DNA from 2 places in the Pseudomonas sp. FW305-70 genome. Region 2 is predicted to be linked to the other one. Evidence: riboswitches for the same ligand, from Rfam matches in the RefSeq annotation. Region 2 holds a riboswitch; the other holds the start of a gene.
What was found. Region 2 has a riboswitch for cobalamin ahead of cobO (cob(I)yrinic acid a,c-diamide adenosyltransferase). Riboswitches for the same ligand answer to the same signal wherever they lie in the genome.

Region 1: it holds a riboswitch for cobalamin, as region 2 does, so the genes downstream of both, AC3WN7_RS08765 (CbtB domain-containing protein) here and cobO (cob(I)yrinic acid a,c-diamide adenosyltransferase) in region 2, are expected to answer to the same signal.

What each region holds. Positions count from the first base shown of each region.
Region 1 covers NZ_JBYSYZ010000008.1:85,347-99,800, forward strand. The annotation lists gene nfuA (Fe-S biogenesis protein NfuA) at 181-765, shown strand; gene cobM (precorrin-4 C(11)-methyltransferase) at 935-1,681, opposite strand; gene AC3WN7_RS08755 (cobalamin biosynthesis protein) at 1,766-2,179, opposite strand; gene AC3WN7_RS08760 (CbtA family protein) at 2,176-2,883, opposite strand; gene AC3WN7_RS08765 (CbtB domain-containing protein) at 2,895-3,086, opposite strand; cobalamin riboswitch at 3,209-3,434, opposite strand; cobalamin riboswitch at 3,645-3,857, shown strand; gene cobW (cobalamin biosynthesis protein CobW) at 3,960-5,030, shown strand; gene cobN (cobaltochelatase subunit CobN) at 5,034-8,882, shown strand; gene AC3WN7_RS08780 (magnesium chelatase ATPase subunit I) at 9,033-10,040, shown strand; gene AC3WN7_RS08785 (vWA domain-containing protein) at 10,160-10,705, shown strand; gene AC3WN7_RS08790 (NADH:flavin oxidoreductase/NADH oxidase family protein) at 10,828-12,051, opposite strand; gene AC3WN7_RS08795 (hypothetical protein) at 12,361-13,092, opposite strand; gene AC3WN7_RS08800 (RidA family protein) at 13,395-13,784, shown strand; gene AC3WN7_RS08805 (amino acid deaminase) at 13,949-14,454, shown strand, end outside.
Region 2 covers NZ_JBYSYZ010000033.1:17,298-31,751, reverse strand. The annotation lists gene AC3WN7_RS21315 (C40 family peptidase) at 50-688, shown strand; gene AC3WN7_RS21310 (C40 family peptidase) at 854-1,390, shown strand; gene AC3WN7_RS21305 (O-methyltransferase) at 1,409-2,071, shown strand; gene AC3WN7_RS21300 (PQQ-dependent sugar dehydrogenase) at 2,089-3,402, opposite strand; gene AC3WN7_RS21295 (hypothetical protein) at 3,469-4,053, opposite strand; cobalamin riboswitch at 4,207-4,439, shown strand; gene cobO (cob(I)yrinic acid a,c-diamide adenosyltransferase) at 4,522-5,133, shown strand; gene AC3WN7_RS21285 (cobyrinic acid a,c-diamide synthase CobB) at 5,130-6,530, shown strand; gene bluB (5,6-dimethylbenzimidazole synthase) at 6,527-7,177, shown strand; gene cbiB (adenosylcobinamide-phosphate synthase CbiB) at 7,174-8,082, shown strand; gene cobD (threonine-phosphate decarboxylase CobD) at 8,075-9,067, shown strand; gene AC3WN7_RS21265 (cobyric acid synthase) at 9,064-10,515, shown strand; gene cobU (bifunctional adenosylcobinamide kinase/adenosylcobinamide-phosphate guanylyltransferase) at 10,638-11,159, shown strand; gene cobT (nicotinate-nucleotide--dimethylbenzimidazole phosphoribosyltransferase) at 11,156-12,211, shown strand; gene cobC (alpha-ribazole phosphatase family protein) at 12,208-12,783, shown strand; gene AC3WN7_RS21245 (adenosylcobinamide-GDP ribazoletransferase) at 12,786-13,517, shown strand; gene AC3WN7_RS21240 (MarR family winged helix-turn-helix transcriptional regulator) at 13,720-14,124, shown strand; gene AC3WN7_RS21235 (MFS transporter) at 14,177-14,454, shown strand, end outside.

The DNA.
Region 1 (14,454 bases), on a different contig from region 2:
GGAGCGGGCTTGCTCGCGAAAGCTGTGTGTCAGTCGCAGTTGATTCGCCTGACACGACGCCTTCGTCGGAACGCCGCCCGGAGCAAGCCCGCTCCCACAATTCTTTCCCGACAAAAATACTGGGACTTTGTCCGGCGCGCCGATTGGCGTAAACTGCGCCCAAGCCTGCGAGGAGTTTCCATGACCGCTATTACCATTACCGACGCCGCCCACGATTATCTGGCTGATCTGCTCTCCAAGCAGAACACCCCGGGCATCGGCATCCGCGTCTTCATCACCCAGCCTGGCACCCAGTACGCCGAAACCTGCATTGCCTACTGCAAGCCGGGCGAAGAAAAACCCGAAGACACCGCGCTGGGGCTGAAAAGCTTCACCGCCTACATCGACCATTTCAGCGAAGCCTTCCTGGACGATGCCGTTGTCGACTACGCCACCGACCGCATGGGCGGCCAACTGACCATCAAGGCGCCAAACGCCAAAGTACCGATGGTCAACGCCGACAGCCCGGTCAACGAGCGCATCAACTACTACCTGCAAACCGAGATCAATCCGGGGCTGGCCAGCCACGGCGGTCAGGTCAGCCTGATCGACGTAGTCGAAGACGGCATCGCCGTCCTGCAGTTCGGCGGTGGTTGCCAGGGCTGCGGCCAGGCCGACGTGACGCTCAAGGAAGGCATCGAGCGCACCCTGCTCGAGCGTATTCCCGAGCTCAAGGGCGTTCGCGACGTGACCGACCACACGCAGAAAGAAAACGCCTACTACTAAGGTGTTCGCTGCGAAATAAAAAAACGGCGCTGTGGCGAGGGAGCTTGCTCCCGCTTGATGGCATAGCCATCACAAAATCAGTCGATGCATTTTCCCGTGATGAATGCATTGGCTGATGTTGGGACCGCTACGCGGTCCAGCGGGAGCAAGCTCCCTCGCCACAAGTGCTTCAGGGTCTGTAGAGATGCGCATGCCCCGCGCGATACAGCGACGATTCGCTGAAGTGATCACTGCCCAGCACCCGTCCCACCAGAATCAATGCCGTGCGCCGAAACCCTTTGGCGGCAACCTTTTCGGCAATGTCCTCAAGCGTTCCCGTCACCCAGTCCTGATCTGGCCAGCTCGCGCGGTGAACCACCGCAATCGGGCAATCGGCGCCGTAATGCGGCAGCAGTTCCTCAACGATCTTCTCCAGGTGATTGACTCCCAAATGAATCGCCATGGTCGCGCCGTGCTGCGCCAGGCTGGCGAATTCCTCTCCGGGTGGCATGGCGGTCTTGTCGGCGTAGCGAGTCAGGATCACGCTCTGTGAAACGTCCGGCAGCGTCAGTTCTGCACCCAGAAGCGCTGCACACGCGGCAGTGGCCGTCACGCCCGGGACGATTTCGAAGCCAATGCCCAACTCACGCAGATAACGAATCTGTTCGCCAATGGCGCCATACAGGCTCGGGTCGCCGGAGTGTACCCGGGCCACGTCCTGGCCCTTGGCGTGGGCGGCCTTGAACAGGTCGATGATCTGTTCAAGGTGCAGTTCGGCGCTGTTGACTACCTGCTCCGCACAATGACCTTCCAGTACCGCGGCTGGCACCAGCGAGCCGGCATAAATGATCACCGGGCAACTGCGAATCAGCCGCTGGCCCTTGACGGTAATCAGTTCGGGGTCGCCGGGACCTGCGCCAATGAAGTAGACGGTCATCGTCGGTTCCTGTGGGAATAAAAAGGGCTGAACAGGGCTTCAGATGAAGAATGTTCATGATCGAGGCGGGGATTATCGGGGATTTTATGCCGCGCCAGCCAATGCCAGGGTTGCCTGGGCATATTTTTGTCGGGGAATCAGCAGTTTTGCCGGGGCCTGGGCCAGTTGTTCGGCCAGGGCCAGTGCGGCGCTTTCCGCCACGCCGTAGCAACCGGTGCGTTCAAACGCTATTTGCGATTGATGGCTGAGTTGCGGCTCATAGGGGGCCAGTTGTTCGCTGCTGAAGTACAGCAATTCCAGGCCAAGCTGCTGAGCCAGTTCGATCAGTGCAGGTTCGTCGCGTTTCGAATCGATGCTGGCCAGGGCCTTGATTTCATGGCGCGCAATCTGGTGCGCCTCCAGTGCCTGGTCGAGCAGCGCCAGCAAGGTGCTGACGGGGCAGCCCTTTTGGCAGCCCAGGCCGACCACCAGGGTCGGCGCGGTGCTGACGTCCGTCATGCGTGGTATTGGCCATCGCTTTTGCGACGGAACAACCAGGCGCTGATCAGGCCCAGGGCCAGCCAGAACGCCACGTTGGTCAGTTGCGAAGCGATTTTGAATTGGGTTTCCAGCGCCTCCGGAGCGAGCATCGAATGCACTTGCGGTTGTGGTGCGCCAATCACATGGGGAACGGCAAGGATTGCCGCACCGAGAACTTTCATCAGCCAGTGACGGCTGAACACGATCAGCGCGATACCGACGGCGGTAGAGGCGGCGGTACCGATCCACCACAGTTGCCGTTGTGCCAGATCGGCGGCGGCCGTGCCTGGCAGTTCAGGTGGCAGGCCGAGGGTTGGCGCGAGCACGAAGGTCGCATAGCCGGCCAGGCCCCAGAGCAGGCCCTGGGAAGTTTTGGTCGGCGCACGCAAGGTGTACAGGCCGGCCAGCATCAGGGCGAAACCGACGGCCACCACCAGGTTGCCGCCAGTGGTCGACAGCACGCGCTGCCAGCCGTCTTCCGGCTCCCAGGCTTCGGCGTCGTGGGTATGGGCAGCCATCGCGCCATCGGCGTGTTCATGCATTTCAACGGCAGCCGGTTCGGCTTTTTCGTAGGTTTCGGCCTGCAGAATCAGGGGCGCGACCCAGAAACTTTGCAGCAGGGTCAGCAACAGGGCGGCCAGCAGCCCGGTGAAACCTGCGGTTTGCGCAATACGCTTGATCATGTCAGCAGGTCTCAATGGCACGGGAACGCGGAGCTGTGACGGGTATCGTGGGCGGCATTGTGCACCGCTTCGATGTGCGAGAAACCGGCGAAATACACAAGGCACGCGCCCAGGATCGACGCGCAGACGGCGGCGGTCAGACGTTGAGTCAGGGTAGAAGTGGTGCTGGCTGTAGTGTGGCCGGTGCTGCTGATGATCGACATGGCGTTTCCCTCTGGTCTGTCAGCGGGGAATCAAGAGCGCATGCAAAACCCTGCACGACCAGGCGCGCAGGGTTTCAAACAGCGCCCGCCCACCGCGGGTTTGTTGTTTCAGTGATCGTTATGGTCACTTTATGTTGCGGGCCGGTCTCCGGGCTCACGAGGGGCAAAGGCCTGGGCCTGAACCTGAAAACATCACCTTCCCATGCCGTAATGGCACAGTGGATCTGATGCTTCGCTCGCTTACCGTTGCGGGGGCAGCACCGGACTGACATGGCTTTAGAGTAAAGCACATGATTCACCGGTTTCCCGTTTCACCCTGTGAAGGGCACCCGTAACAAGATGCGTAGGAGAGCATGGGCGAGGGTTGGGCGTCAATTGGCAAGGGTTCTCAACTGGAAACCGAGTCGCTTTCTTCGCGAGCAAGCCCGCTCCCACACTTGACCCTTTTCCTCTGAAAGAACCCGATCAAATGTGGGAGCGGCGGTGCGGCGATCCGACTTGCTCGCGAAGGGCACACCGCAGAAGTCACGTGAACATTGACCCGCCCCAATACCATGCGTAGCCTTGCGCTTTCGAGGTTCTTCGGCGTTTGTCGAAGCTAAGAAGGGAACGCGGTCAATGCCGCGGCTGCCCCCGCAACTGTGAACGGTGATGTTCGTTGCCACGCCACTGCAGGCTCAATCCATGAGGCCGGCGGGAAGGCGCAGCGAATGCCAGGCCCAAGGCCGGCACGCCGTCAGCCAGGAGACCTGCCTCGACACAGATTCTCAAATTCAACCGGGCGGGGTGATCCGGTGGCGAACTCTTCAGGCACGCGCATCTGCGTTGCCGGTCGTCGTCCCGTATGCCCGCCACCTAGCCATAGGGCATCCGATGAAAACACTGGCCAAACTTCCCGTCACCATCGTCACCGGCTTCCTCGGCTCGGGTAAAACCACGCTGCTGCGGCACATGCTCGACAACGCCCAGGGTCGCCGCATCGCGGTAATCGTCAACGAATTTGGCGAGCTGGGCATCGACGGCGAAATCCTCAAGCAGTGCTCCATCGGTTGCACCGAAGAAGAAGCCAGCGGCCGTGTGTATGAACTGGCCAACGGCTGCCTGTGCTGCACCGTCCAGGAAGAATTTTTCCCGGTGATGCGCGAACTGGTGGCTCGTCGCGGCGATCTCGACCACATCCTCATCGAAACGTCGGGCCTGGCCCTGCCAAAACCGCTGGTCCAGGCTTTCCAGTGGCCGGAAATCCGCAGTGCCTGCACCGTTGACGCGGTGATCACCGTGGTCGACAGCCCGGCCGTGGCCGCCGGTACCTTTGCCGCCTTCCCGGACCAGGTCGATGCCCAGCGCAAACTCGACCCGAACCTGGACCACGAATCGCCATTGCACGAGCTGTTTGCCGACCAACTGGCCAGCGCCGACCTGGTGATTCTCAACAAATCCGACCTGATCAACCCGGCCGACCTGGCCCGCGTGCGCCTGGAAGTCGCCGAAGAGTTGCCGCCAGCGGTGAAAATCATCGAAGCCAGCAGCGGTCGCCTGCCGCTGGACGTGCTGATTGGCCTGGGTGCCGGCTCCGAAGAACACATCGACAGCCGCCACAGTCACCACGACCATCATCACGATGGCGACGATGATCATGACGACCACGATCACGACGCCTTCGATTCGATCTCCATCGAACTGCCGCAAGCCGACGAAAGCCTGCTGATGGACGCGCTGACGCAACTGGTGGTCCAGCACGGCATCCTGCGCGTCAAAGGTTTCGCCGCCGTCCCGAACAAACCGATGCGCCTGCTGATCCAGGGCGTGGGCACGCGTTTCGACAAGCACTTCGACCGCCAGTGGGGGGCCGAAGAGGCGCGCATCACCCGTCTGGTGCTGATCGGCCAGGAACTGGACGCCGCCGTACTTGAAGCGCAATTGCGCGCTGCGCTCAGCGTGTAACCCATGCACCTGCTCAGGACCCAGCCCGGCGGTTTCGTGTCGGATGACAACATCGCCGACCTTGGACAAACCCCCGCCGAGCTGGTGGTCCTGTGCAGCGGCGACTCCAGCCTGGCGCTGCTCGCCGAGGCGGCGCAGCAGTTGCCCGAGGATTACCCGAGCGTGCGCCTGGCCAACCCGATGCAGGTGCAGAACCATGCCTCGGTCGATTTGTACGTCGATGAAGTGCTGCGTCACGCCAGGGTGATCCTGATTTCGCTGCACGGCGGCATCGCCTATTGGCGTTACGGCATCGAGCGTCTGGTCGAACTGTCCCAGCGCGGCGTGCAGGTGATTCTGGTGCCGGGCGATGACCGCCCGGACCCGGAGCTCAGTGACCTGAGCACCGTCGGCGCCTTGGACCGCGACCGGCTCTGGCAGTTTCTGCGTCAAGGTGGCATGGGCAACGCCCTGGATTTCTTCCGCTGCCTGGCCAACCGTTGGCTGGCACGCGATTACACCTGGGGTGAGCCGCAAACCCTGCCGCGCACGGCGATTTACCACCCGCACAAACATTCTGCCGCACTGAGCGACTGGCAGGCCGACTGGCACGCCGATCAACCGGTGGCGGCGGTGCTGTTTTACCGTTCGCATTTGCAGGCGGCGAACACCGCTTTCATCGATGTTTTCTGCCAACGCTTGCAGGCAGCGGGGTTGAATCCGGTGCCGATTGCGCTGGCCAGTTTGAAAGAGCCCGGCTGCCTGGGCGCGGTCGAGGATTGGCTGGATGAAGCCGGCGTCTCGGTGATCCTGAACACTACGGGTTTCGCCCAGTCCAGCCCCGAAGCGCCGCATCTGCGGCCGTTCCGTCGCAATATTCCAGTGATCCAGGCGATTTGTGCCCAGGACAACGAACCGGGTTGGCGCGCCAGTGAACAGGGGCTTGGCCCGCGTGATCTGGCGATGCACATTGCCTTGCCGGAGCTGGACGGGCGCATCATCAGCCGTCCGATCAGCTTCAAGGACCTGGCGTGGCGCAGTGAGCGCAGCCAGTCGGATGTGGTCTGCTACCGGCCGCAACCGGAGCGCATGGACTTCGTTGCCGAACTGGCGCGACGCTGGGTCGAACTGGCGCGGGTGCCAAACGCCGAAAAACGCATCGCCTTGATTCTCGCCAATTACCCGACTCGCGACGGGCGCATTGGCAATGGCGTCGGCCTCGACACTCCGGCCGCCGCACTGAATATCCTGCGGGCGCTGCATGCCGAAGGTTATCCGTTGCCGGCCGAATTGCCGGACAGTGGCACCGCGCTGATCCAGCAGTTGCTGGGCGGTGTCAGCAACGATCTCGATACCCTCGACCTGCGTCCGTGCCAGCAAAGCCTGGCAATGGACGACTATCTGGCGATGTTCAATGCCCTGCCCGAAGCCAATCGTGCGGCGGTGCTCGAACGTTGGGGCGCGCCGGAAAACGACCCGATGTGCCGCAGCGCACGGATGATGATCGCCGGCCTGCGCTTTGGCCTGACCTTCGTCGGCATTCAACCGGCGCGGGGTTATCAGGTCGATCCGAGCGCGGTGTATCACGACCCGGACCTGGTTCCGCCCCACGGCTACCTGGCGTTTTACTTCTGGCTGCGCCACACCTATGGCGCCCATGGCGTGATCCACGTCGGCAAGCACGGCAATCTCGAATGGCTGCCGGGCAAGGGCGTGGGGCTGTCTGAAAACTGCTGGCCGGATGCGCTGCTCGGGCCGCTGCCGAACATCTATCCGTTCATCGTCAATGACCCGGGCGAGGGTGCCCAGGCCAAGCGGCGCACCCAGGCGGTGATCATCGATCACCTGATGCCACCGCTGACCCGCGCCGAAACCTATGGCCCGCTGCGCAACCTCGAACTGTTGGCCGACGAGTATTACGAAGCGCAGTTGCTCGATCCGCGTCGCGCGCGCGAGTTGCAGCGCGACATCCTGCAACTGGTGCGTGACTCGCACATCGACCGTGAACTGCAACTGGACGAGCAACTCGACAGCGATGCCGACGCAGCGATCTGGTTGCCGCGACTCGACACGTACCTGTGCGATTTGAAAGAGTCGCAGATCCGCGACGGCCTGCATGTGTTCGGCGAATCGCCCACCGGGCGTTTGCGTATCGACACCTTGCTGGCGTTGTTGCGCATTCCACGGGGCGATGGCCGAGGAGCGCAATCGAGTCTGCTGCGGGCGTTGGCCAAGGCGTTTGCGTTGGGGTTTGACCCACTGGATTGTGCGCTGGCCGAGCCATGGACCGGACCGCGTCCCGAGTCTCTTTTGCTTATCAGTGACGAGATTTGGCGCACGGCGGGTGATACCCGCGAGCGCCTGGAACTGTATGCAGCGCAGTTGATTTCGGGCGTGTTGAATGACCCCTGTGGGAGCGGGCTTACTCGCGAATCGGTGGACCATTCAACATTGATGTCGATTGACCCACCGCTTTCGCGAGCAAGCCCGCTCCCACAGGAGGCAGGTTGGGCTGAAGTGAGTGCCATAATCGATAGCCTTCGCGAAGTGGTTGCCCCGCGCCTGGACGCCTGCGGCCCAGCGGAAATGCGCGGTCTGCTCGACGCCCTCAGCGGTCGCTTCGTCCCGGCCGGCCCCAGCGGTGCGCCGAGTCGCGGTCGCCTGGACGTGCTGCCCACCGGGCGTAACTTTTACTCGGTGGATGTGCGCAATTTGCCGACCACCACGGCGTGGCGCATCGGTTTCCAGTCGGCCAACCTGATTCTGGAGCGGCACCTGCAGGACCACGGCGATCATCTGCGCCAGCTCGGCCTCTCGGTGTGGGGCACCGCGACCATGCGCACCGGCGGCGATGACATTGCCCAAGCCATGGCGTTGATGGGTGTGCGCCCGGTCTGGGCCACCGGCAGCCAGCGGGTCGATGATTTCGAGATTCTGCCGTTGAGTCTGCTCGACCGTCCTCGGGTCGACGTGACCTTGCGCGTGTCCGGTTTCTTCCGCGATGCCTTTGCCAATCTGATCCGCCTGTTTGACGCGGCGGTGCAAGCGGTGGCCGACCTGGATGAGCCGGACGACCTCAATCCGTTGGCGGCCAAGGTGCGTGCCGAGCGTGCAGCCTTGTTGCAGGCCGGGCTGGATGAAGACGCTGCGCGACGTCAGGCCGGCTGGCGGATTTTCGGGGCCAAGCCCGGGGCCTACGGCGCAGGCGTGCAGGGCGCCATCGACGGTCGCCTGTGGCAAACCCGCGAGGACCTGGCCGAGGTTTACCTCAACTGGGGCGGCTACGCTTACGGCGGTTCCGACGAAGGCACCGCCGCACGAGAACAGTTCAGCCAGCGCCTGAGCCAGGTGCAGGCGGTGCTGCAAAACCAGGATAACCGCGAGCACGATTTGCTCGACTCCAACGATTACTACCAGTTCCAGGGCGGTATGCTCGCGGCGGTGGAAAGCCTGAAAGGCGAGGCGGCAGCCAGTTATCATGGCGATCACAGTCAGCCGGACCTGCCGAAGATTCGCACCTTGAAGGAAGAGCTGAACCGGGTCATCCGTTCCCGGGCAGCCAATCCGAAGTGGCTCGATGGGGTAAAGCGCCACGGCTACAAAGGTGCGTTTGAAATGGCCGCGACCGTCGATAATCTGTTCGCCTTCGATGCCACCACGCAGTTGATCGACGATCACCAGTACGCGTTGCTGGCCGACGCCTATTTGCTCGACCCTGACACCCGGGATTTTGTCCGTGAACACAATCCCCATGCCTTGCGCGACATGACTGAACGCATGCTCGAGGCGCAACAACGCGGGATGTGGAAAGACCCCGGCGCCTACCGCGAGGCATTGGAGAATCTGTTGCTGGATATAGAAGAAGACAGCTAGTCACCGCAAACCCTGTGGGAGCGGGCTTGCCCGCGAAGAGGTCGTGTCAGTCGCCATATAGGTTGGATGAGACACTGCTTTCGCGAGCAAGCCCGCTCCCACCGGGACTGAGGCGCCTGTGAGATCACCGACCATGACCGAGATAGAACAATGACCGACACCCCGCATTTCCCGCTCTCCGCCGTGGTCGGCGCCGACGATTTGAAGCTGGCCCTGTACCTGACCGCCATCGACCCGAAAATCGGCGGTGTCCTGATCGAAGGCCCGCGCGGCATGGCCAAGTCGACCCTGGCCCGTGGTCTGGCGGACCTGCTGGCCAGCGGGCAGTTCGTCACATTGCCGCTGGGCGCCACCGAAGAGCGCCTGGTCGGCACCCTCGATCTCGACGCGGCGCTGGGGGAAGGTCGCGCCCAGTTCTCGCCCGGCGTGCTGGCCAAGGCTGACGGTGGTGTGCTCTACGTCGACGAGGTCAATCTGTTGCCTGATCACCTCGTTGACCTGCTGCTCGATGTGGCCGCCAGCGGCACCAATCTGGTTGAGCGTGACGGCATTTCCCATCGGCACTCGGCGAAGTTCGTGCTGATTGGCACCATGAATCCCGAAGAGGGTGAACTGCGTCCACAGCTGCTCGACCGTTTCGGCTTGAATGTCGCCCTTGGTGGCCACACAGCGCCGACCGAACGAGGCCAGATCATCCGTCGTCGCCTGGATTTCGACAGCGATCCGCAAGGTTTCTGCGCCGAATGGGAGTCGGTGCAGGCGTCTCTGCGTGAACGTTGCCAGCACGCACGCAACGCCCTGGCGAGCATTCCTCTCGACGACCAGGCGCTGGCCCGGATTACCGAGCGCTGCTTTGCCGCTGGCGTCGATGGTTTGCGCGCCGACCTGGTCTGGCTGCGTGCCGCCCGGGCTCACGCCGCCTGGCGCGGGGCGAACGCTATTGCCGAAGAAGATATCGACGCCGTTGCCGAGTTCGCCTTGCGCCATCGTCGTCGCGAGCATTCGCCGCCGGCACCTGCGCAATCTCAAACTGCGAAACAAACCGCGCCGCAGAACGACAATCCGGGTGAAGGGCAGGGCCAGTGGGGCGAATTGCCTGCCCAGGCGCTGGCGACCGGCGCCCGACGTGAAGTGCCGAGCTGGCCAAAAAAGCCCTAGGCATTCGCCCTCGCTGCGACGCGGGGGCGAATGCCAGACCCCGAGCCGGGCGACTGGACCATGGCAAACAGGGCAAGCGTCACGCAGCCCGCAGCGGCTCGGTCAACTGGCCCGGCACCTTGCTCAATGGCCGGCCGCGTCAGCGCGACGATCTGATGTTCCAACTGCGCACGCGTTCGCCCCATGAACTGTGGCTGGTGATAGTCGACGCCTCCGCATCGACCCGCCGTCATCAGGCATTGAGCGATGCCAAGGGCTTGCTGGCGCAGTTGTTCGACGATGCCTATCGCCAGCGCGCACGTCTGGCGTTGCTCACGGCCAGCGGTGCTGCTCCCAAGTGGCAGGTGCAGGGATTGAAGGCTTCCACGGGGCTGCGCCATTGGCTCGACGGCCTGGGTGCCGGCGGTGGCACGCCGCTGCTGGCGGCATTGAGCGAAGCAGGGCGGTGGCTTGCAGCAAGGCAAAAGCGTTTTCCGTCGGAGCAGCAGCGGTTGTTGCTGCTGACCGATGGCCGGCTGAAGGACTGGTCGCTGCTGCCGACGCTTGCGTGTCCGGGGCTGTTGATCGACATCGAACGCGGGCCGATCCGGCTTGGGCGTAGCCGGGTGTTGGCGGCGCAGTTGCAGGCTGAGTATCGGCATATTGACGAGTTGCTGCCTGGTTGAATTCTCCTTTGCCCAGGCTGGCCTCTTCGCGAGCAAGCCCGCTCCCACAGGGTGGAACGCATTCCAAATGTGGGAGCGGGCTTGCTCGCGAAGGCGGTGGATCAGTCAATATCAATTGTGGATTACTTACCCATCGCCTGCCGGTACTGCCGGGTACGCTTGCCTATGTACAACCGGTCGACAATCAACGCCCATAGCGCCGAAACCTCAGGCCGGGTTTTGCGCCCACGGCTCAAGCGATGCAGCTGGAACTTCACCACCGCCATGCTCGCCAGCGCCGCCAGGGGTTTGCGCTTCCAGCGAATCGGCGGCAGTTGTGGGTGGCTGTTCTTGCCCTCGCGCCAATGCTTGACCAGGTGCGGCTCCACGGCCAGGGCGGTGCCGATGCCGGCCATGGCGATGCCGCTGTCGAGGACCTGTTCGACGATTGCCAGACGCCGGATCCCGCCCGTCACCATCACTGGCATGCGCGCCACGCTGGCCAGTTCGCCGGCCATTTCCAGAAAGTACGCCTCCCGGGCCAGGGTCCGGCCGTCGCGCGCTTCGCCTTGCATGGCCGGTGCTTCGTAACTGCCGCCGGAGAGTTCGAGCAGGTCGATCGCTTGCTCGTTGAGCCACTGGATCACTTGCCGTGCATCATCGGCATCGAAGCCACCGCGCTGGAAATCCGCTGAGTTGAGCTTTACCGACACACAAAATTGCGGCGATACCACCTTGCGAACCGCCTCGACGACGGACAACAGCAGGCGCGCGCGATTCTCCAGCGAACCACCCCAGCGATCAGTGCGTCGATTGGTCAGCGGCGACAGGAACTGGCTGAGCAGGTAGCCATGGGCGGCGTGGATCTGCACACCGGTAAAACCGGCTTTCTCCGCCAGTGCGGCGCTGGTGGCGAAACGTCGGATGACCTCCTGGATGTCGTCCTCGCCCATGGGCTTGGGTTCGGCGAACATCTTCGAGAATTGGCCGAGATCCAGCGCAACCGCCGAAGGCGCCAGTGCTTGCTGGCCGAGGTTGGCCATGGTCTGGCGGCCAGGGTGGTTGAGTTGCATCCAGAAGTGCGCACCGCCGGCCCGGCCGACACTGGCCCACTGGCGGAAGCGCTCCAGATGCCGCTCGTCCTCCAGTGCGACACCACCAGGGCCGGTCATGGCGCGGCGGTCGATCATCACATTGCCGGTCAGCAACAAACCGGCTTCACCTTCGGCCCAGGCTTGATACAGGCGAAGCAGTGCCTGATCGGGTACTTGATCGGTGTTGGCGAGGTTCTCTTCCATCGCGGCTTTGGCAATGCGATTGGCGATGGTCTGGCCGTTGGGCAAATTCAAGATTCGGAAGGGTGACATGCTTGACTCCTCATACTGATGAGTAGAGCCTAAGCTTAAAGTTAACTTTAATGTCAAGCAGGAAAATGAGGCCGCAATGGAAATTGGTGAATTGGCGCAGTTGAGTAGATCAATAGGCAATAGGTGTGTAGCCGATCAAACTCATGCTGGAAAACTCGGCTTTAACCTCAGCCGGCGCCGATTTTTTTCAACACTTCGTCTTCAATGATTTTGTACATCACCGACCTTGCTCCACGCTTGAATTGACTCGATATTTTCCAGAGTTGCCCCAGCTATCCAGATGTCTTTTTTCTTGGAAACCTCGATTTTTCATTCTTGTTTTTTATTGGCAAGAACTGTTTGCGACACGAGGTAGGCAAACGACTCGTTGTTTTTGTTCTCCGCATAAACACGAGATTCATCTCCAGGCTGTAACGGAGCGACGGACATTTGATATGCAATGGTTCTGTCCGGCTTCCAATTGATAAAATTCAACCCCATAAAATTCGGGAGAAGCGTTGCGCCCCCAAAGACGTCTCCCGGGGGAATCAAGAATATTGTGGTGATGGACGTTTTTATCGGGAAGAAAATCGCGCCAGGGTAAGTACCGCACAGTGGAAACCCGGGGGTGCCTTGCCTGCACTTCGCCGGGGGTTCTTGCCCAACGACCAGTTTGGTGGGAGGCGAACTGACACCGTTAACGAAAACCGAGATTGAAATCCCCTTGCCAGGCAGGCTCTGCAGATTTAGCGGGGTCATTGCGAAGTCACCATTGGCGAGGGTGGTGACCTGTTTAAGGATGGTTCCATCGCTGGTTAATGCAGTCACCATGAACGGCCCCGTTGTTCCGGTACCAACGATAGTTCCCGTAATCGATGTGGCGCTTTTTGACAGCGGTGTCGTGACGCAAACTTCCGGACCGTTTTGGCCGATAAATTTTCCGTTGACCAGATATTTGCATTCTTCGGTTACAGAGGTGACAGACGTCTCCTGTTGAACGTTACAGCCTGCTAATCCAACTCCCAGTAAGGCACAGAAACATAATCCCTTTGGCGTCTTCATTTCACATTCCCTTGAATGGGGGGTATGAATCAGATGAGACTCCAGTATTTCTACATGTCTTGCGCAGGTCTACTGTCAGAGTTGACAGTAGTGACAGCCGGCCTGGACGCAGATGCTCGCTAGCACTTGTTTGACGGGAAGATGGCTTTGCCATGACACAGACTCAAAACCATGCACAAAATCCTGCTCAAAACGGCCAGCCCCCCAAGGACCTGTTCGAACGCCCGCAATCGCCACGACTGGCGGAATTTCTCAAAAGCCCCCGTTTTTGATCTTTCAGTTTTCAATCAGGAGAAACACTCATGAGCATTACTCGTTACGGCACCGGCAGTACCGCCGCTGGCGGTCAGCCTCGTCCTTTCGCCCGCGCCGTTGAAGCCGATGGCTGGCTGCACGTTTCCGGGCAGGTGCCGGCGGTGGACGGCGAGATTATTACGGGCGGCATTGTCGAACAGACCCACCAGACCATGAAGAACCTGATCGCGATTCTCGAAGAGGCCGGTTATGCCCTGGAAGATGTGGTGCGTGCTGGCGTGTGGCTGGAGGATCCGCGGGATTTCACCAGTTTCAACAAAGTCTTCGCCGAGTACTTCAAACCCGAGCACGCCCCGGCGCGGGCCTGTGTGCAGGCGAGCATGATGGTCGACTGCAAGGTCGAGATCGACTGCATTGCGTACAAGAAAAAGGCTTGAGGTTTGCGGTGAATTCTTCGCGAGCGAGTCCAATCGTCGCACCGCCGCTCCCACAGATGGAATGCGTTTACCGACGCGTGCTGATCGCAAGCGCCAACAACCTGGCCCGTCGCATCAACGAATAACAGCGGCTACCTGCAGCCGCGTGAACGAGGAGTTCGACCATGTCTTCTGCCCCCCAAACTGCCAACGTGGATAAAGGTGCGGCGCCCATCGGTGCCAGCCTGGTGCGTGATGTCAGCCTGCCTGCGCTGGTACTGCATCGCGAGGCGCTGGAACACAACATCCGCTGGATGCAGGCGTTCGTCAGCGACAGCGGAGCGGAACTGGCGCCCCATGGCAAGACCAGCATGACCCCGGCGTTGTTCCGTCGCCAACTGGATGCCGGTGCCTGGGGCATCACCCTGGCCAGCGCTACGCAAACCCGCGCTGCCTACGCCCATGGCGTGCGCCGTGTCCTGATGGCCAACCAGTTGGTCGGCACGCCGAACATGGCATTGATCGCCGACCTGCTGGCTGACCCGACGTTCGACTTCTATTGCATGGTCGATCACCCGGACAACGTCGCCGACCTCGGTGCCTACTTCGCCTCCCGTGGCGTGCGCCTGAACGTGATGATCGAATACGGCGTGGTCGGCGGGCGTTGCGGTTGCCGCAGCGAACAGCAAGT
Region 2 (14,454 bases):
TAGCGGGCATAGTCTCGACTTCTTTACAACTTCAGCCACGGTCGTGCCCATGCTAAATCGCTTCGCACCCCTCGTGCCTCTCGCACTCGTCACCCTGTTGTTCGGTTGCGCTGCCCACACTCCAGTGGTCCAGCAGCAGCAGGTTCAAAACCCGGCCACTGCCCAGTCTTCCGCTCTTTATCAGGAAGCTCTCTACCAGGAAGAGAAGGCCACCGAAAAAGAACTCGCAGACTTCGCTGGCGGCAAGTCCTACCAGCTTCCGGTCCTGGCCGACAGCATCCTCGAACGCGGCATGTCCCTGATCGGTACCCGTTACCGTTTCGGCGGCACTTCTGAAGCCGGCTTCGATTGCAGTGGTTTCATCGGCTACCTGTTCCGCGAAGAAGCGGGCATGAACCTGCCGCGCTCCACCCGCGAAATGATCAACGTGGACGCTCCGCTGGTCTCGCGCAGCAAGCTTGAGCCGGGCGATCTGCTGTTCTTCGCAACCAACGGTCGTCGTGGTCGCGTCAGTCACGCCGGGATCTACCTGGGTGACAACCAGTTCATCCACTCCAGCAGCCGCCGCAGCGGTGGTGTGCGCATCGATAGCCTGGGCGACAGCTACTGGAGCAAGACCTTCATCGAGGCCAAGCGCGCCCTGGCGATGGCACCTAACGCGTCGCCAATCGTCACTGCACGTAAATAAGCGGACATTTTGTAAGGCGAACTTAAAGTCTTACTTGAAGTTTGTCGTGTAGCCGCTAGAATCTTGATCTACAAATGATGGCAAACCGCCTGCGTCCTACGCAGGCGGTTTTCTTTTCTGCGCTCCCCGCAGAAAAAGCCGCAGCCAGATCAGGATGTTCTGCTTATGACGACGTCGGCCCGCCTCGCAATCATGTTCTTCGCAGCACTGCTCAGTGCCTGCGCCAGCCGCACACCGCCTCCTGCGCCGGTGGTTCGCGCGCCCATCGTATTTGGTTCCCCACAAGCGTTTTCGCCCGAAGCGGAGGACGTGCTGTTTCGCGCGCTCGGCCTGGTGGGTACGCCTTATCGCTGGGGTGGCAACACGCCGGATTCCGGATTTGATTGCAGCGGCCTGATCGCGTACGTGTACCGCGATGTCACCGGCATTGCCTTGCCGCGCACGACTCGCGAGATGATCTCCATGCAAGCGGCGAATGTCGGCAAGGAAGGCCTGCAGACGGGTGACCTGCTTTTCTTCGCTACCAATGGCGGTTCCCAGGTCAGTCATGCCGGCATCTACGTGGGAGAAGGGCGTTTCGTCCACGCGCCGGCCACTGGCGGCACCGTGAAGCTCGACAGCCTGTCCAAGGCGTATTGGCAAAAGGCTTACCTGAGCGCCAAGCGTGTTCTGCAGCCTGAACATCTGGCGCGCAACCCGTAACGTCCGGAGCTGCTGCTCATGACTGCTCGCACGCTGAATCTCGACGACGCCCTGTACCAATACCTGCTCGATGTTTCCCTGCGCGAAACACCACTGCTCAAGCGCTTGCGCGATGAGACCCAGGCGCTGCCGATGGCGCGCTGGCAGGTGGCGCCGGAGCAGGGACAGTTTCTCGCCTTGCTGGTAAAGCTGACAGGCGCCAGGCGCTTGCTCGAAGTCGGTACGTTCACCGGATACAGCGCGCTGTGCATGGCGGCGGCATTGCCGGCTGACGGTTCGCTGATTTGCTGTGATATCCCCGGCGACTACAACGCCATCGCACGACGCTACTGGCAGGAAGCGGGACTCATCGGGCGGATCGACCTGCGCCTGGCACCCGCACTGGAAACCCTCCGCGAGCTTGAGCGGCAAGGTCAGGGCGAGCAGTTCGACCTGGTGTTCATCGATGCCGACAAGGCCAACTACCCGAGTTATCTGGAGCATGCCCTGCGTTTGCTGCGGGTCGGCGGGCTGGCGCTGTTCGACAACACCCTGTGGAGCGGGCGCGTGCTTGAGAGCAGCCCCGAGAGCGCGGACACCCGGGCGATCCAGGCGCTCAACCTGGCGTTGAAGAATGATGTGCGGGTGGATCTGTCGTTGTTGCCGTTGGGTGACGGGCTCACACTCTGTCGCAAACGCTAGAACCCTGTGGGAGCGAATTACCTGAGCGCCGACACCCGCCACACTTTATTCCCCACATCATCGGCCACCAGCAGATCGCCCTGCCGATCGATCACCACGCCCACCGGGCGGCCCATGGCTTCTTCCTTTTCGTTGAGAAAGCCGCTGAGCACTTCAATCGGTTGTCCCGCAGGTTTGCCTGCGCTGAACGGCACGAAAATCACTTTGTAGCCACTGTGGGGGTTACGGTTCCAGGAGCCGTGCTGCCCGATGAAGGCCCCTTGGGTGAACGGCGGCGGCAGTTTGCTGTTTTCAGCGAAGGTCAGGCCCAGTGATGCCGTGTGCGGGCCGACGGCATAGTCCGGAGCGATGGCCTTGGCCACCAGATCGGGGTTTTGCGGCTCGACGCGGCTATCGACATGCTGGCCGTAATAGCTGTAAGGCCAGCCATAGAATGCGCCGTCCTTGACCGAGGTGATGTAGTCCGGGACCAGGTCGCTGCCGATTTCATCCCGTTCGTTGACCGCGGTCCACAGCGCGCCACTGCGCGGCTCCCAGGCCATGCCGTTGGGGTTGCGCAGGCCGGAGGCGAAGATCCGCTGCTGGCCGGTGGCTCGGTCCACTTCCCAGATCGCTGCGCGACCTTCTTCCTTGTCCATGCCGTTTTCCGCGACGTTGCTGTTGGAGCCCACGGTGACGTAGAGCTTGCGGCCGTCCTTGCTGGCGATGACGTTTTTGGTCCAGTGGTGGTTCAGCGGGCCACCCGGCAGGTCGACCACTTTGACCGGTGGCGACTTGATCTGCGTATCGCCACTTTCATAGTGAAAGCGCAGCAGGCGATCAGTGTCGGCCACATACAAGTCCTTGCCGACCAGGGTCATGCCGAAGGGCGAGTTGAGGTTTTGCAGAAACACCGTGCGGGTTTCCGCGACGCCATCGTGGTCCTTGTCGCGCAGCAAGGTGATGCGGTTCGCGCTGGGCACCCTGGCCCCGGCGCGTCCCATGACTTGCTTCATGACCCAGCCGCGAATGCCTTTGCCGTCTTCGGGTTTGGGTGGCGCGTTGGTTTCCGCCACCAGTACGTCGCCGTTGGGCAGTACATAAAGCCAGCGGGGATGATCCAGGTCTTCGGCAAAAGCGGCCACTTGAGTGCCCGCGGCGGCGACGGGTTTGGCGCCCTGTGGCCAGCCGATGGCCGGGGCGATGTTCACAGTCGGGATCAGGGTTTTGTTGGGGGGCGGCAGTTGGGGTGAAGGGCCGGTGCCGTCGGAGACTTGCAGGCCGGCGGTCTCACTGCAACCGGCGAGCCCTCCGCAGATCGCGATAACGAGAACGAGCGGGGGCGTGCGCATACGGGTGTTCCCTATGAATGCCTTGTTCTAATCATAGAGACGCGTTGTCGTCCAATGGTTCAACCCCTAGCCACGTGCTTCCTTGAACAGCACCGCAATGCCGGGGTGATAGTTGCCGGCTTCATTGCGCAACTTGCGGTAGGCATACGGGAAATACCAGGCGACCGCGCAGGTGTGTTCCTTTTGCAGGTCGTCGACCATGTCCTGGAGTTCTTCCGGTGTCGCGCCTTGCTGGGCTTTTTGCGGGGCGACGAACAGGCAGCCGAGTTTCAGGTCGCTGGCGTGGCTCAGGCGCTTTGCATCGCTGGCGATGTCGAGCAGGGCCTGGCTCAGATTGAGGCTGTTGACCCGTGGCCAGCGCTGGCTGGTCTGGATGTAGGCGCGGGTTTCGGGCGAGGCGAGGAACAGGTCGGCGCGGCTGTTGCGTTCGCCTTCTTCGGTCTGCTTGCGGGTGGGTGTCTGTTGCAGTGTGACCATCTCGGCCATCCAGGCGGCGGCCGACAGTATTCCGAGATTGGCTTTTTCGTCGTGCCAGTAGGGTGTGTCGCCATCACCGCGGACGGCGTTGTAGCGGTCGATGCATTCGAACCAGCGCTCGAGCACGGGGCGCAGGAATTCCAGCTTTGGATTGCTGATGATCATGCCTTGCATGGGCTCACCCTTGTTTTTGTGTTGTGAGGTTATGGCTCTTTGATATCACTGCTGGGAAGGAGGCACAAGATTGACGTCAGTTTTTTGATCGACGACAGTTATTCGGCAGCTGGCCTCCCGGCTTTAATTGACGCTCCACCCCCAACCCTCTAACCTTCGCGGCTTGTTTCAGGTGCTCTGTGACTTGGGTCGACAGAGTGAAACAGGGAAGCCGGTGAACGCGTTCTTCTGTTGGTCGAAGACCCGCCATTCCGGCGCTGCCCCCGCAACGGTAAATGAGTGAAAACTGTGTCTGATGCCACTGTGTCGATTCGATGCGGGAAGGCGCGCAGTCTGGCTACGCGCCACTCATGAGCCCGGAGACCGGCCTGATTCATCCAGCGGCATCACGGTGGGCGATGCCAGGCTTGTTGCCTCCTATTGCTGTGCCTGCCCGCCGTTATTCCTGTCTCAACGGAGAGCTCCCCCATGACTGATACCCCCGATCGTGACGAACGCCACCTGGCGCGCATGCAGCGCAAAAAAGCCGTGATCGACGAGCGCATCGCCAATTCCCCGAACGAGTGTGGTCTGTTGCTGGTGCTGACCGGCAACGGCAAGGGCAAGAGCAGTTCGGCCTTCGGCATGCTCGCCCGCGCCATGGGGCACGGCATGCAATGCGGAGTGGTGCAGTTCATCAAGGGCCGCAACAGTACCGGCGAAGAGTTGTTCTTCCGGCGCTTTCCCGAGCAGGTGCGTTTTCATGTGATGGGCGAAGGGTTTACCTGGGAAACCCAGGACCGTCAGCGCGACATCGCTGCCGCCGAAGCGGCGTGGGCGGTGTCCCGGGAACTGCTGCGCGATCCGTCCATCGGCCTGGTGGTGCTGGATGAGCTGAACATCGCCCTCAAGCACGGCTACCTCGATCTCGATCAGGTGCTCAGCGACTTGCAGGCGCGGCCGCCGATGCAACACGTGGTGGTCACCGGGCGTGCCGCCAAGCCGGAAATGATCGAGATGGCCGACACGGTCACCGAAATGGGCATGATCAAACACGCCTTTCAGGCCGGGATCAAAGCGCAGAAAGGCGTCGAGCTGTGAACCAGCCTCGTCATTGCCCGGCGGTACTGATTGCCGCGCCGGCCTCCGGCCAGGGCAAGACCACCGTCACCGCGGCGCTGGCCCGGTTGCATCGCAATCAGGGGCGCAAGGTCCGTGTGTTCAAGTGCGGCCCCGACTTTCTCGATCCGATGATCCTCGAACGCGCCAGCGGTGCGCCGGTGTATCAACTGGACATGTGGATGGTCGGCGAGCAGGAGAGTCGCCGGTTGCTGTGGGAAGCCGCCGCTGAAGCCGACCTGATCCTGATCGAAGGTGTCATGGGGCTGTTCGACGGTACGCCGTCGAGCGCCGATCTGGCGCGGCATTTCGGTGTGCCGGTGCTGGGTGTGATCGACGGCACCGCCATGGCCCAGACCTTCGGCGCACTGGCCCTGGGGCTGGCGCGTTATCAGCCGGACCTGCCGTTCGCCGGCGTGCTGGCCAACCGCGTCGGCACGCTGCGTCACGCGCAACTGCTCGAGGGCAGCCTGACTGAAGGGTTGCGCTGGTACGGTGCGCTGTCCCGGGAAACCGGGATTGAACTGCCGAGCCGACACCTGGGGCTGGTTCAAGCCAGTGAACTGAACGATCTCGACCTGCGCCTCGATGCGGCAGCCGATGCCCTGGCCAGCAGTTGCGAGGTCGCGCTGCCACCGGCAGTCGAGTTCGCCGCCCCCGATGTCATCGTCGCCGAACCGCTACTGGCCGGTGTGCGCATTGCTGTGGCCCGTGATGAAGCCTTTGCGTTCACCTACGGTGCGAGCCTTGATTTGCTGCGGGCGATGGGTGCCGAGTTGTCGTTCTTCTCGCCGATCCGCGACCGCCAATTGCCGCAGGCGGACAGCCTGTATCTGCCGGGCGGTTACCCGGAGCTGCACCATGTCGCGCTGGCGCAAAACACGGCGATGCTCGAGGCGATCCGCGCCCACCACCGGGCGGGCAAACCCTTGCTCGCCGAGTGTGGCGGCATGCTGTATCTGCTCGACTCCCTGACCGATGTCGAGGGCACTCGTGCCGAACTGGCGGGATTGCTGGCCGGTGATGCGGTCATGCAAAAGCGTCTGGCGGCGCTGGCGCTGCAAGCGGTGGAACTGCCGGAAGGTTCGCTGCGTGGGCACACCTATCACCATTCGCTGACCAGCACTGAACTGGCGCCGATTGCCCGGGGCGTGAGCCCTAACGGCGGGCGCGGCGCGGAAGCGGTTTATCGCGAGGGGCGGATGACGGCCTCCTACGTGCACTTTTATTTTCCGTCGAATCCCTCGGCGATTGCCGCGCTGTTTGCGCCGGACCTTGAAGCCGCCTTCGCGAGCAAGCCCGCTCCCACAGGGGAATGCATTTCTTCAGGCCGCTCACCTTTAAATGTGGGAGCGGGCTTGCCCGCGAAGAGGCCATGACAGACAACGCATTCACCGAAGCCGAACGCGCAGCGGTCTACCGCGCCATCGGCGAACGCCGCGACATGCGCCACTTCAGCGGCGGCACCGTCGAGCCCGAGTTGCTCCAGCGCCTGCTCGAAGCCGCACATCAGGCGCCGAGCGTCGGCCTGATGCAGCCCTGGCGCTTCATCCGCATCAGTGATCGCGCCTTGCGCGGGCAAATCCAGGCCCTGGTGGAAGAGGAGCGCGTGCGCACCGCCGAAGCCCTCGGCGAGCGCAGCGACGAATTCATGAAACTCAAGGTGGAAGGCATCAACGATTGCGCCGAGGTACTGGTCGCCGCACTGATGGACGACCGCGAGCAGCATATCTTCGGTCGCCGCACCTTGCCGGAAATGGACATGGCCTCGCTGTCCTGTGCCATCCAGAACCTGTGGCTCGCGTCTCGCGCCGAAGGGTTGGGTATGGGCTGGGTGTCGCTGTTCGACCCCCAGGCGCTGGCGGATCTGCTGAGGCTGCCGCCGGGAGCCAAACCGCTGGCGGTGCTGTGCCTGGGACCGGTGAAGGCGTTCTACCCGGCGCCGATGCTGGTGCTCGAAGGCTGGGCGCAGGCGCGTCCGCTGCATGAATTGCTGTATGAGAACTATTGGGGAGTGAGTCAATGAGTGTGGCGTTGTTGAGTGTCGCCGCGGTTGCGCTGGATGCGCTGCTGGGTGAACCCAAACGCTGGCATCCGCTGGTGGCGTTCGGCCGTTTTGCCGATCGCATCGAGCAACGTTTCAACGGCGGCGGTCGCGGCTGGCGCAGCCATGGCGTCACCGCGTGGGTGATCGCCGTGCTGCCGCTGGTGCTGCTGGTCACGGCATTCTCCTGGGCGCCTTACGTTGGCTGGATCGTCGAGATTCTCGCGCTCTATTGCGCCCTCGGCATGCGCAGCCTCGGTGAACACGTCACGCCGGTGGCCAAGGCCTTGCGCGGCGATGATCTTGATGAAGCACGCAAGCGTGTGAGTTATCTGGTCAGCCGTAAAACCAGTGACCTGGATAAAACCGAAGTCGCCCGTGCTGCCACCGAGTCGGTGCTGGAAAACGGTAGTGACGCGGTGTTCGCCGCGTTGTTCTGGTTTGCCGTGGCCGGTGCGCCGGGCGTGGTGCTCTATCGCCTGAGCAATACGCTGGATGCGATGTGGGGCTATCGCAATGAGCGCTTCGAACGGTTCGGCTGGGCGGCGGCGAAGATCGACGACGTGCTCAATTACATTCCTGCGCGTCTGGTGGCGCTGACTTACGCGCTGCTGGGCAAAACCCGGCTGGCGTTGAAATGCTGGCGCACCCAGGGCCCGACCTGGGACAGCCCGAACGCCGGCCCGGTCATGGCGGCAGGGGCAGGGGCCCTTGGCGTCGAATTGGGCGGCGCGGCGATTTATCACGGCGAACTGCACCAGCGTCCGCAACTGGGCGAAGGCGTGCCGGCGGACGCCGACTCCATTGACCAGGGCTGGCAACTGGTCCAGCGCGGGGTATGGTTATGGCTGCTGATTCTCTGCCTGGGGGCCGAATTTTATGCTTGAGCACGGTGGACGATTGCGCAAGGCGGCGCTCGAATACGGCATAGATGAAGCCGACTGGCTGGACCTGTCGACGGGCCTTGCGCCCTGGCCGTTCCCGGTGCCGGATATTCCGCTGCGGGCCTGGGCCCGTTTGCCGGAGGCGGACGATGGTCTGGAACAGGCCGCCTGTGATTACTACGGCACCTTGCAGGCATTGCCGGTGGCCGGTTCGCAAATGGCGATCCAGCTGCTGCCGCGATTGCGGCGGGCAGGCAAGGTGGGTGTGTTGTCGCCGTGCTACGCCGAGCACGCCGAAGCCTGGCGTCGCAATGGCTACATCGTGCGCGAAGTGCTGGAGCAGGAAGTCGACTTCTTCATCGACAGTTTCGACGTGCTGGTGGTGGTCAATCCGAATAATCCAACGGGTCTGAGCCTCACCCCCAGTCGCCTGCTCGACTGGCACACGCGACTGGCCCAGCGCGGTGGCTGGCTGGTGGTGGACGAAGCGTTCATGGATAACACGCCGCAACTGAGCCTGGCGCCGTTTGCCCATCAGGTCGGACTGATCGTCTTGCGCTCCTTCGGCAAGTTTTTTGGCCTGGCCGGTGTGCGCCTGGGGTTTGTGCTGGCCGAGCGCAAGTTGCTCAAGTTGCTGGCAGAACAAGTGGGGCCCTGGGCCGTGAGCGGAGCAACCCGGGTAGTGGGGCAGGCCTGCCTGCGCGATACGCAGGGGCAAACGCGGCAACGGCTGCGCACCGAAGAGGCCAGCGAGCGCCTGGCGTCGTTGCTGCAGCAGCACGGCTTCGAGCCCCAGGGCGGCTGTGCGCTGTTCCAGTGGCTGATCACCGAGCGCGCCGAAGCACTGCATGAATTCATGGCCCGGCGCGGCATTCTCCTGCGGTTGTTCACGCACAACAGCAGCCTGCGATTCGGCCTGCCCGGTGACGAAGCCGCCTGGGTGCGACTGGCTCAGGCCTTCGAAGATTTCGCCAAGGAAAACCAATGACCACGCTGATGGTGCAGGGCACCACGTCGGATGCCGGTAAAAGCACGCTGGTGACTGCGTTGTGCCGTTGGGCCACGCGTCAGGGCGTCAGGGTGGTGCCGTTCAAGCCGCAGAACATGGCACTCAACAGTGCGGTGACCGCCGACGGCGGCGAGATTGGCCGTGCCCAGGCGGTTCAGGCCCAGGCCGCGCACCTCGCACCGCACACCGACATGAATCCGGTATTGCTCAAGCCCAACAGTGACACCGGTGCCCAGGTGATCATCCATGGCCGCGCCGTCACGACCATGAACGCCGTCGCCTATCACGACTACAAAAGCATCGCCATGCAAGCGGTACTGGCCTCCCACGAGCGCTTGAGCGCGGCGTATCCGCTGGTGATGGTCGAAGGCGCAGGCTCGCCGGCGGAAATCAATTTGCGCGCCGGCGACATCGCCAACATGGGCTTCGCCGAAGCGGTGGATTGTCCGGTGCTGCTGATTGCCGATATCAATCGCGGCGGGGTTTTCGCCCATCTGGTGGGTACCCTCGAACTGCTGTCGCCGAGCGAACAGGCGCGGGTCAAAGGCTTCATCATCAATCGTTTTCGCGGTGACCTCGCGTTGCTGCAACCCGGTCTCGACTGGCTTGAAGAACGCACCGGCAAACCGGTGATGGGTGTGCTGCCGTACGTGATGGACCTGCACCTGGAGGCTGAAGACGGCATCGATCAGCGCCAGACCGATAAAGCCGAGCGGGTGCTGAAAGTCGTGGTGCCGGTGCTGCCGCGCATCAGCAATCACACCGATTTCGATCCGCTGCGCCTGCATCCGCAGGTAGACCTGCAATTCATTGGCCCCGGCCAGGCGATTCCGACCGCCGACCTGATCATTCTTCCTGGCTCGAAAAGTGTGCGCAGCGACCTCGCGCACCTGCGGGCCAATGGTTGGGAAACCGCGATTGCCCGGCATCTGCGTTACGGCGGAAAGCTGCTGGGGATCTGTGGCGGCCTGCAGATGCTCGGTGAGCAGGTGCATGACCCGCTGGGCCTCGAGGGCGCGCCGGGTTCCAGTGCCGGTTTGGGACTGCTGGCGTTCCAGACCCGGCTCGAACAAGAGAAGCAGCTGCGCAATGTGTGCGGTCGCCTGGCGCTGGAAGATGCGCCGGTATCAGGCTATGAAATCCATGCCGGCGTGACCACCGGACCCGCTCTGGAAAATGCCGCCGTGCATCTGGATGACGGCCGCTGCGATGGTGCGCAAAGTGCTGACGGGCAGATTTTCGGCACCTACCTGCACGGGCTGTTCGAATCGCCGGCGGCGTGCAGTGCGCTGTTGCGCTGGGCCGGTCTGGAGGAGGTGCAGGACGTGGATTATCACGGCTTGCGCGAGCGCGATATCGAGCGGCTGGCGGATCTGGTGGAGAAGCATCTGGATACCGGGCTGTTGCGGCAGCTCTGTGGAATCTGAGGTGAAAGCTCTGGCCTCTTCGCGAGCAAGCCCGCTCCCACAGTTGATCGCGTTCTAATGTGGGAGCGGGCTTGCTCGCGAAGACTGAAGTGGCCACACCGCCCATTTGAAAGGATGTAACCATGCTCCAACTGATCCTCGGCGGCGCCCGCTCCGGCAAGAGTCGCCTGGCTGAAAAACTCGCCATCGACAGCGCCCTGACCGTCACCTACATCGCCACCAGCCAGCCATTGGATGGCGAAATGAGCGAGCGGGTGGCTCATCACCGTGCCCGTCGTCCTGCCGAGTGGGCACTGATTGAAGAACCCCTGGAACTGGCTCGGGTACTGCGTGAAAGCGCCCGTGCCGACCGCTGTCTGCTGGTGGATTGCCTGACCCTGTGGTTGACCAACCTGCTGATGCTCGACGATGCCGAGCGCTTGCAAGCCGAGCGTGATGCCCTGCTGGACTGCCTGGCAGCGTTGCCGGGTGAAATCATTTTTGTCAGCAACGAGACCGGAATGGGTGTCGTGCCGCTGGGCGAATTGACTCGCCGCTATGTCGATGAAGCCGGTTGGCTGCATCAAGCTCTGGCTGAGCGTTGTCAGCGTGTCGTCCTGACCGTCGCCGGCCTGCCCCTGACTCTGAAAGGAACTGCGTTATGACTCAATCCTGGTGGCTGAACCCGTGCAGGCCAGTGGATACCCAAGCGCTCGAACAGGCCCGGGCGCGGCAACAGCAACTGACAAAACCGGCCGGCTCCCTTGGTCAGCTGGAATCGGTGGCGGTGCAACTGGCGGGATTGCAGGGGCGGGTCAAGCCGAGTCTGGAACAGGTGTGGATCGCGATATTTGCCGGCGACCACGGCGTGGTCGCCGAGGGCGTGTCGGCGTTTCCCCAGGAAGTGACCGGGCAGATGCTGCTCAACTTCGTCAGCGGTGGTGCCGCGATCAGCGTACTGGCGCGGCAACTGGGCGCTTCCCTCGAGGTGGTTGACCTTGGCACGGTGACGCCGTCGCTGAACCTGCCGGGTGTGCGTCACCTGAACGTCGGCCCGGGCACGGCGAATTTCGTACAGGGACCGGCCATGACCGAAGCCCAGGGACAACTCGCTTTGCAGGCCGGCCGTGACAGCGTGCAGCGGGCGATGGCCAGCGGTGCGCAGTTGTTCATCGGTGGCGAAATGGGCATTGGCAACACCACCGCTGCCAGCGCCCTGGCCTGTGCCTTGCTCGATTGCCCGGTGGGCCACTTGACCGGTCCTGGCACCGGGCTCAACGCCGAAGGTGTCAGCCACAAAGCCCAGGTGATCGAGCGTGCCCTGGCATTGCATGGTGCACAGCGTGGCGATGCCTTGCAGACCCTGTTCAACCTCGGTGGCTTCGAGATTGCCGCGCTGGTCGGTGCCTATCTCGCCTGTGCTCAAGAAGGTGTCGCGGTACTGGTGGACGGCTTCATCTGCAGTGTCGCTGCGCTGGTTGCGGTGCGCTTGAATCCTGAATGCCGTCAGTGGCTGATGTTCGGTCATCGCGGTGCCGAGCCGGGGCATCGTCATGTGCTGGAAACCCTGGATGCGCAACCCTTGCTCGATCTGGGCCTGCGGCTCGGTGAAGGCAGTGGCGCGGCATTGGCTGTGCCGCTGTTGCGTCTGGCGTGCGACCTGCACGGGCAAATGGCGACCTTCGCCGAAGCCGCCGTGGCAGATCGTCCGGCATGACCCTGCGCCTGGATCTGTTGCGACACGGTGAAACCGAATTTGGCGGTGGCCTGCGCGGCAGCATCGATGATGCGTTGACCGACACGGGCTGGGCGCAGATGCGTGCCGCCGTGGTCGGGCAGGGGCCATGGGATCGGTTGGTCAGTTCGCCGTTGCAGCGTTGTGCGCGGTTTGCCGAGGAACTCGGTGCACAACTGGGTGTGCCGGTGCAATTGGATAAAGACCTGCAAGAGTTGCATTTCGGCGCCTGGGAAGGGCAGAGCGCGGCGGCGCTGATGGAAACCGACGCGCAGGCGCTGGGCTTGTTCTGGGCCGATCCTTACTCGTTCACGCCGCCTCAGGGCGAGCCGGTTGCGGACTTTTCGACACGGGTGCTGGCAGCGCTGCAGCGTTTGCACGCGACCTGTGCCGGTGAGCGCATTCTGCTGATCAGCCACGGCGGGGTGATGCGCCTGTTGCTGGCACACGCTCGCGGGCTGCCGCGAGAGCAACTGCTCAACGTTGAGGTCGGGCATGGCGCGCTGTTTTCGCTGACGATGGAGTCCGCTGGTATGTTGAAGGAAGTGCGCTGACCATGTTGCCATTCTGGATCGCCCTGCAATTTCTCAGCAGCCTGCCGATTCGCCTGCCGGGCATGCCTGAGCCTGGGGAACTGGGGCGGTCACTGCTGTTTTATCCGCTGGTGGGATTGCTCTTTGGCGTGATTCTGTGGGCATTGAGTTGGCTGTTGCAGGGGACGCCGGCGTTGTTGCACGCGGCGTTATTGCTGAGCGTCTGGGTACTGCTCAGCGGCGGGTTGCATCTCGATGGCCTGGCGGACAGCGCCGACGCCTGGCTCGGCGGTTTTGGCGACCGTGAGCGTACACTGACCATCATGAAAGACCCGCGCAGCGGGCCGATCGCCGTGGTGACGCTGGTGCTGGTGTTGTTGCTCAAGTTCACTGCGCTGCTGGCGTTGATCGGGCAACCGGATTCGTTGGCATTGATCATCGTGCCGTTGATCGGTCGCAGCGCCTTGCTCGGCTTGTTTCTGACCACACCCTATGTGCGTGCCGGTGGCCTGGGGCAGGCATTGGCCGATCATCTTCCGCGCTCGGCGGGCAGGCAGGTGTTGGCGGTCAGTGCACTGGCCTGTGTGCTGATTGCCGGTTTGAGTGGTGTGCTGGCGGTGGTGTTGGCGGTTCTCGGGTTTGTCTGGTTGCGGCTGGTGATGCTGCGGCGGCTCGGTGGAACGACTGGCGATACGGCAGGGGCAATGCTGGAGTTGCTGGAGGTAGGGGTGTTGGTTGGATTGGCATTAGTCTGAGCACAGTGATGGTGACCTGTTCTGGCCCCTTCGCGGGCAAGCCCGCTCCCACAGGGTTTCTGTTTTGTTGGCAAAATAGTGGGCACACCGAAAATCTCTGTGGGAGCGGGCTTGCTCGCGAAGGCGGCCTACCAGGCGCCGCTCAGTCACTGAAAAAACCATGTAACTTGATTTAACACGCTCACGGGTATATACACGCACCATGCTCGATTCCCAATGTTTATGCATCAACCTGCGTCGCGCCGCCCGTGGCGTCAGCAGGCATTACGACGGCGCTCTCGACGGCTTCGGGATCAACGTTGCGCAGTATTCTTTGCTGTGCAATCTGCAGCGTCTGGATCAGCCGAGCATTTCAACCCTGGCCGAGGCCATGGGCTTGGATCGCAGCACCTTGGGACGCAATTTGCGGGTGCTGGAGGGGGAGGGCCTGGTGACACTGGTTGAGGGCGAAGACATGCGTAACCGCATCGTCCTGCTGACCGAGGCCGGGGCAGAGCGTCTCAAGGCTGCCTTGCCGGCCTGGGAGGCCGCACAGCAGCGCTTGATCGATCGCCTGGGGGCCGAGAAGCGCGAAACCTTATTGAAGCTGCTGGACGAACTGGCGTGACGCCGGTTTTTCCGATCATAAGCGGGTATATACCCGCTACCGGAGAACAACAATGACATCGATGTGGCGTACGTGCGGTTGGGTTCTGTTGGGGAGTGCGCTGATCCTTGCGTTGTCTCTGGGGGTTCGACATGGCTTCGGGCTGTTTCTGGCGCCGATGAGTGCCGAGTTCGGCTGGGGTCGTGAAGTCTTTGCCTTCGCGATCGCCTTGCAGAACCTGATCTGGGGCCTCGCCCAGCCATTCACCGGTGCGCTGGCCGATCGCTTCGGCGCGGCGAAAGTGGTGCTGATCGGTGGCGTCCTGTACGCGGCCGGGCTGATTTGCATGGG